2 regions of the Lentzea sp. NPDC054927 genome follow, and region 1 is predicted to be linked to the other one. Evidence: riboswitches for the same ligand, from Rfam matches in the RefSeq annotation. Region 1 holds a riboswitch; the other holds the start of a gene.
The links. A riboswitch is a leader RNA that binds a small molecule or an ion and turns the genes downstream of it on or off. The one in region 1 is predicted to bind ZMP and ZTP.

Region 1 (3,554 bases):
CGCTACCCAGATGCCGGAAAGCGCTTCGAGGATCTCCCGATGCGACGAGGGCCGGTTCAAGCACACCTCCAGTAGTTAGTTGATGCCATACAACTATATCTGGAGATAGTTAGCTAGGCCAACTAATTCGGTGGCTGATGGGTCACACCACAGCGTCGGCGCGGCCGCTGGAGCGACACCTGCGCGCTCATGGGGCCTGTGCGCTCATGAGGCTTGGGCGGCCATCGCGGAACTCAACATCCCGGCCAGATCACCCTCGACGTGCCGTCCCGACGGCTCCCCGGTAGCCCTCAGCGCCGCCTCCGCTGCCCGCGCCACCCGCTGAATCATCAGCCCGGCAGCGGCAAAGGCCTCAGGAGAAGCGTCCGGCGCCTGCGCCACCCATCGGGCGGGCAGGTCGCCGGACATGATCGAACAGAAGACACACGGCACACCACCATGTGACCAGAACAGCGAGGCCGACCGGAACTGCCAGGTCAGTCGCTCGCGGTGGCGCCCTTGTCCGCCTTGACCCCGAAGAAGTCGCCGCCCTTGCGCTTGACGTCGTCGGTGCCCCAGTCCCGGACGCGGTCGACCGGGATCATCCGGGGGATGTGCTTGCGGCAGTGGATGTAGGCCTCCTGCACCTCGACCACCACCCACCGCTCGATCCGCCGGTCGTCCCCGACGAACTCGGCGAACTCCTCCTGGGGCGCGACCCGCGCGCGCCCGTTCACGTGCAGTCCGATCAGGTCGTCGGCGAAGTCCACCATCAGCATCCCGACGTGCGGGTTCTCCATGATGTTGCCGAGGGACGCCATCACGCCGTTGCCCCGGTACTCGGGGTACACGACCGTCTTGGAGTCGACCACGCGCAGGAACCCGGCAGGACCGGCCCGCAGCGTGGAGTCGCACTCCCCGTCGGCATCGGCGGTCGAGATGAACGCCATCTCCATCCGGCCCACGAACTCGGCCATCGCGGGGTTGAGGTGATCCAGGACCTGGTCCGAGTAGAAGCGTGTGGCGCGGTCCTGTGTCTCCAGGGCACATTGGAGGAAGTGCTCACCGCGTGAGCCAGGTAGCTCAACACGGTCGGGTGAGGTGGTTTCAGTCAGCTCAGGCAGGGACACGCGCCCAACCCAAGCACGCAAGCACGCAACCCGGTACAGACGGACCCTCACATTCACACTGTTGCGGTAACAACTAGTTGCGTACGGTAATCGTGCTTCGCTCGAAGGTGGCATCAAGGAGTCAAACAGCCCGATCAGGGGTTACTGTCCACCCTGTCGGGGGACGGATGCTTGACGAGGACGACAGCGCCTTGCTGGCGCCAATCAGATTGTGGAGACTGCGCGCGGACCATGACTGCGAACGCTGTGCTGAGCCCGATCCCTACCCCGCCTCACCGAGAACCTCCGCCTGGTGTCACCGCGATGGTGCGGATGATCCGGGAGAGCTTCGCGGTGGTGGAGCCGCATTCCGAAGAAGTGGCGAAGTTCTTCTACGGGATGCTCTTCTCGCTCTCGCCTGCCACACGCGAGATGTTCCCCGCGAACATGGAGGTCCAACGCAGCCGCCTGCTGCGGGCCCTCGTGCACGTGGTGCAGATGGTCGACCGTCCGGACGACCTCATCCCCTTCCTGCGTCAGCTGGGCCGTGACCACCGGAAGTTCGGTGTCATCAACGTCCACTACGAGGCCGTGGGGACCGCACTGCTGTCCGCGGTGAAGAAGTTCTCCGGCGCCGCCTGGACGCCGAAGGTCGAAATGGCCTGGGCCGAGGCCTACACGCTGATGGCGCGAGCCATGCAGGAGGCCGCCGACGCCGACAACGGGCCCGCGTACTGGCACGCGACGGTGCTGGAGCACCAGCGCGTGTCGTGGGACCTGGCGGTCGTGCGGCTGCAGCCTGACCACCCCGTCAACTACAAGGCCGGTCAGTACGTCAGCGTGGAGACGCCGCAGCGCAAGCGCCTGTGGCGGTACTACTCGCCGGCGAACGCCCCGCGTGAAGACGGCGTCATCGAGTTCCACATCCGGTCCGTCGACGGCGGCTGGGTGTCACGCTCGGTCGTCGGCCACACGCAGGCCGGTGACACCTGGCGCATCGGTCCGCCGATGGGACGTCTGTCGGTCGATCGCACGGCCGGCTCGGACATCCTGATGGTGGCCGGCGGCACGGGCGTCGCGCCGATGCACGCGATCATCGACGAGATGGCGCAGTACGGCGAGAACCCGCGCGTGCACCTGTTCTACGGCGGCCGCACCCGCGAGGACCTGTACGACCTGGACAACCTGCAACGCATCGCGACCACGAACCCGTGGCTCACGGTCGTGCCGGTGCTGGAGTCGGACCCCGGTGTCCGCGGCGTCGAGCAGGGCAGCCTGGCCGACGTGGTCACTCGCTACGGCGCGTGGGAAGAACGTGACGTCCTGGTCTGCGGCAGCCCCGCCATGATCAGATCGACGGTCTCCCGCATGCTGGTCGCCGGAACTCCGCTCGACCGGATCAAGTACGACCCGTTCACGCTGGACTAAGCTCGGCACGTCGAAAGCGACTGGCGTGCCGAGGGTGGAAGTGACCACCGGGAAGCGACGGCCGAGCGCACCGAACGCCTGGGTGCCCGGCACGGAGTGATGCCGTGCTGCACGAAGTCGATCCCGAGATCGCCACCCTGATCCAGGCCGAACAACGCCGCCAGGCGAGCAAACTGCGCATGATCGCGTCCGAGAACGACGTGTCGGCGGCGGTGCTTGAGGCGACGGGCTCAGTCCTGACGAACAAGTACTCCGAGGGCTACCCCGGCAAGCGGTACTACGAGGGCCAGCAGATCATCGACCAGGTCGAACAGCTCGCCATCGACCGGGCGAAAGCACTGTTCGGCGTGGACCACGCGAACGTCCAGCCGCTCTCCGGCGCACCGGCGAACCTCGCCGTCTACCTGGCGTTCCTGCAGCCGGGCGACACCGTGATGGGCATGTCGCTCCCGATGGGCGGCCACCTCACCCACGGCTGGAACGTGTCCGCCACCGGTAAGTGGTTCCACGCGGTGCAGTACGACGTCCGCAAGGACACCGGCGTCGTCGACATGGACGAGGTCCGCACCCTCGCCCTGGCCGAACGCCCGAAGGTGATCTTCTGCGGCGGCACCGCGATCCCGCGCACGATCGACTTCCCGGCCTTCGCCGAGATCGCCAAGGAGATCGACGCGGTCCTGGTGGCCGACATCGCGCACATCGCCGGCCTGGTCGCAGGCGGCGCACACCCGTCACCGGCCGGCCACGCCCAAGTGATCACCACGACCACGCACAAAACGCTGCGAGGCCCCCGCGGCGCGATGATCCTGTGCGACGCCGAACACGCCAAAGCGATCGACCGCGCCGTGTTCCCCGGCCTCCAAGGCGGCCCGCACGACCACACGACCGCCGCAATCGCCGTGGCGCTCAAGGAAGCCTCACAGCCTGAGTTCCGCGACTACGCCCACGCGATCGTCGCGAACGCCAAGGCCCTGGCCGACGCACTCCTGGACCGCGGCTTCGACCTGGTCTCCGGCGGCACCGACAACCACCTGATCC
Region 2 (3,554 bases), on a different contig from region 1:
GCGCGGCGTTCCGCGAGATCGCCAAGTCCGCGCTCGAGATCGTGATCGGCGACCCGAAGAGCAAGTCCTACGTGGAGAACGGCGAACGGATCTTCTTCGACGCCACCAAGGCCCTGCAGAGCCGCGTCGGCCGGGAGTTCATCACCCGGTTGCTCGGCGTGATGGAGGCGCGATCTTCCGAGGTGCTGCGCAGCCTGTTCGACGACCCGCGCTTCGCGATCAGGAGCCACTCGCCGACGCCCGCCCTCAAACGCGTCCTGCGGCTGGGCCGCCGGTTCCGCGTGCCGGTGGTCGCCTGGAAAGCGCTGACGAACCCGGAGAAGGCCGTGCGCACCGCGTTGCTGATGGAGCGCGAGATCCTCGAGAAGTCCGCGGCACTCCCGATCGAACAGGCGCTGCGGCAGTGCGTCATACCGGTGCTGCCGCGACTCGCGCCGACCGCGTTGATCGGTTTCGCGATGCTGGGCCTGGTCGGCAAGGTGGTCAAGGTCGAGCCCGGTGAGCTGCAGACCGTGCTGCGCGGCCTGCCCAACAACATCACCACCGAGATGGACATGGCGATGTGGGACCTCGCGCAGCAGATCCGGCGCGACCCCGTGGCGCTGCGGCAGTTCCAGAACGGTGAACGCCCCGCCGCGGTGGATGTCTTCCTCGCGAAGTGGGGTCACCGCGCCGTCGCCGAGATCGACCTCGGTCTGCCCCGGTGGTCCGACGATCCGACGTACGTCATCGGCGTGGTGCGGAACTTCCTGCGCCTGGAAGACGAGAACGCCGCGCCGACCGAGGTCTTCGCCCGCGGCGCCGCGGAAGCCGAAGCGATGATCGAAACGCTGGCGAAGCGCGCGTGGGGCCGTGGCTGGTTCGTGCGCTTCGCGTTGCGCCGCACCAGATTGCTCGCCGGCCTGCGGGAGTACCCGAAGTACCTGATCATCACGCTGTTCGGCGCACTCCGCAAGCGCATCGCGGACCACGGAGCCGACCTGGTGTCGCAGGGCCGCCTCGCGCAACTCGACGACGTGTACTTCCTCAACTTCGAGGAAATGCGTTCCACGGAAGGAGATCTGCGCGAGGTCGTGGCGCAGCGCCGTGAGGTCTACGACCGCGAGTTGCGGCGCAGGCACATCCCGCGCGTGCTGCTGTCGGACGGCACGGAACCGGAAGCCGTGCACCACGGTGGCGCCGTGGAAGGCGATCTCGTGGGCACCCCGGCGTCGGCGGGCACGATCACCGGCATCGCGCGCGTCGTGATGGACCCGGTCGGCGCGCACCTGGAACCCGGCGAGATCCTCGTGGCGCCCTCGACGGATCCGGGCTGGACGCCGTTGTTCCTGACGGCGGGCGGGCTCGTGATGGAGATGGGCGGCGCGAACTCGCACGGCGCGGTGGTGGCCCGTGAGTACGGGATTCCGGCGGTGGTGGGGGTGCGCGAGGCCGTGACGCGGATCAAGACCGGCGAGCGGATCACCGTGGACGGCAGCACGGGCGCGGTCACTACACTGGACGACGGGTCGTGACTGGCGCAGTCGAGGTGGAGCACCACCGGGGAGCGACCCTCAGCTGACCGCTGCCGCGCGCCTGGGCGAATCCATCGGTGGAGGCTGCCCATGTTGATGTCCGGAACCCAACTCGCGCGCGACATCGTCCAGCGAGCGTCCGAGAAGGCCGCCGGCCACACGTCGCGCACCGGCCGCAAACCCTGTCTGGCCACGGTGATCGTCGGCGACGACCCGGCCTCGGTCACGTACGTGCGGATGAAGCAGAACCGGTGCCACCAAGCGGGACTCGAGTCCCGCCGCGTGGCCCTGCCGGAGGAGACGACGACCGAGGAGCTCGTCGCGAAGATCCGCGAGCTGTCGGACGACGCGGACGTGCACGGCATCCTGTTGCAGCACCCTGTTCCTCACCACATCGACGAGCGCGCGGCGTTCGAGGCGATCGCGCCGCACAAGGACGTCGACGGCGTGACGATGCACTCGTTCGCCGGTATGTCCTTCGGGCACAACGGGTTCGTGTCCTGCACGCCCGGCGGGATCATGCGCCTGCTGGACGCCTACGACGTGGACATCGCGGGCAAGCACGCGGTCGTGATCGGCCGCAGCCCGATCCTCGGCAAGCCCGCCGCGATGTTGCTGCTGGCCAGGGACGCCACCGTGACGATCTGCCACTCGAAGACGATCGGCCTGCCGGAAATCGTGCGCACGGCGGACATCGTGGTCGCCGCGGTGGGCAAGCCGCGGTTCGTCCAAGGAGACTGGATCAAGCCCGGCGCCGTCGTGATCGATGCCGGCTACAACGAGGGCAACGTCGGTGACGTCGACTTCGACGCCGCCGCGCACGCCGGTCTGATCACGCCCGTACCAGGGGGAGTGGGCCCCACGACGATCGCGGTTCTGCTGGAACAGACCGTTGACGCCGCCTCCCGTGAGCTGAACGCGTAATCTCGGGTTTGTGGCTGAGTCCAAGGGTGAGTCCAAGGGTGAGCTGAACAAGGTCCAGCAGGGCCTCGCCGACTACCTGCTGCGTGCCGGCGTGGACGGGTTCGGCCCGTTCAAGAGCGCACGCGAGGCCGCGTCCGACGCGCTCGTCAAGAAGGGCGACGAAGAGGCCGCGATCAAGCACCTCGTCCGCACTCACGTGGCGCTGGCCGGTGCGCAGGGGTTCATCACGAACCTCGGCGGCCTGATCACGCTGCCCATCTCGTTGCCGTCCAACGTCGCGGCCACCTACGTGATCCAGACGCACCTCATCGCGTCGATCGCGTCGATGCGCGGTCACGACGTGGACAGCGAAGAGGTGCAGACGGCCATCCTGCTGTGCCTGCTCGGCAACGCCGGAACCGAACTGTTCAAAAAGGTCGGCATCAAGCAGTTCACCAAGAAGGCCGCCTCGGCACTTATTACAAAATACGGTACAAAGAAGCTCGGCACGATCGCGGCGAAGGGCGTTCCGGTGCTGGGCGGCGTCATCGGCGGTGGCGTCGACGCCGCTTCTACCAGAGCGGTCGGCGCATTCGCAAATCGCTACTTCGCTCACACGAACCCGTTGCCGAAGGTTATCGACGGCGAGGTGCTCTCGGTCGAGATCGAAGAAGCGGACGGAACGGCCGATTCGCGCTAGCTCAGCCGGTCCAGTGCGGAGCTGAACGCGTCCGGCTGGATGTGCACGCCACCGCTGAACGGGTTCTGCAACTGGTAGATCGCGAACAACAGCAGAACCAGCGTCGAACTCAGCGTGATGGTGATGAGCAGCTGTGAGATCAGGTTCGGCCCGCCGAACAGGAACGGGAACAGCAGCGAGAGCCCGGTGCCGATCAGCAGCGCGAGCCACACGACCGGGTTGACGCCGTTGCCCACCGCGTCCAGCCGCTCCTGCCTGGCCTGGTAGACCTCCCACAACTGGTTCGCGGCCTCGGTCTTGCGGTCCTCCTGCCAGCCGCCGTCCGGCGCCGCCGTCGCGATCGTGTCCCTGAGCTGGTTCAACGTGTTCCAGCCCTGGTTGCCGACGTCCTGGCCCTCGCGCATGCGCGGCCACTCGTCGTCGACGACGGTCGAGAC

Region 2: it holds a riboswitch for ZMP and ZTP, as region 1 does, so the genes downstream of both, ACWGE0_RS27695 (bifunctional 5,10-methylenetetrahydrofolate dehydrogenase/5,10-methenyltetrahydrofolate cyclohydrolase) here and ACWGE0_RS44580 (serine hydroxymethyltransferase) in region 1, are expected to answer to the same signal.

What each region holds. Positions count from the first base shown of each region.
Region 1 covers NZ_JBSGXZ010000075.1:15,385-18,938, forward strand. Annotated here, with positions in the region: gene ACWGE0_RS44560 (MDR family MFS transporter) at 1-60, opposite strand, end outside; gene ACWGE0_RS44565 (hypothetical protein) at 205-432, opposite strand; gene ACWGE0_RS44570 (pyridoxamine 5'-phosphate oxidase family protein) at 477-1,109, opposite strand; gene ACWGE0_RS44575 (FAD-binding oxidoreductase) at 1,413-2,516, shown strand; ZMP/ZTP riboswitch at 2,523-2,607, shown strand; gene ACWGE0_RS44580 (serine hydroxymethyltransferase) at 2,621-3,554, shown strand, end outside.
Region 2 covers NZ_JBSGXZ010000024.1:95,355-98,908, reverse strand. Annotated here, with positions in the region: gene ACWGE0_RS27700 (PEP/pyruvate-binding domain-containing protein) at 1-1,514, shown strand, start outside; ZMP/ZTP riboswitch at 1,501-1,588, shown strand; gene ACWGE0_RS27695 (bifunctional 5,10-methylenetetrahydrofolate dehydrogenase/5,10-methenyltetrahydrofolate cyclohydrolase) at 1,605-2,438, shown strand; gene ACWGE0_RS27690 (EcsC family protein) at 2,449-3,117, shown strand; gene ACWGE0_RS27685 (bestrophin-like domain) at 3,114-3,554, opposite strand, start outside.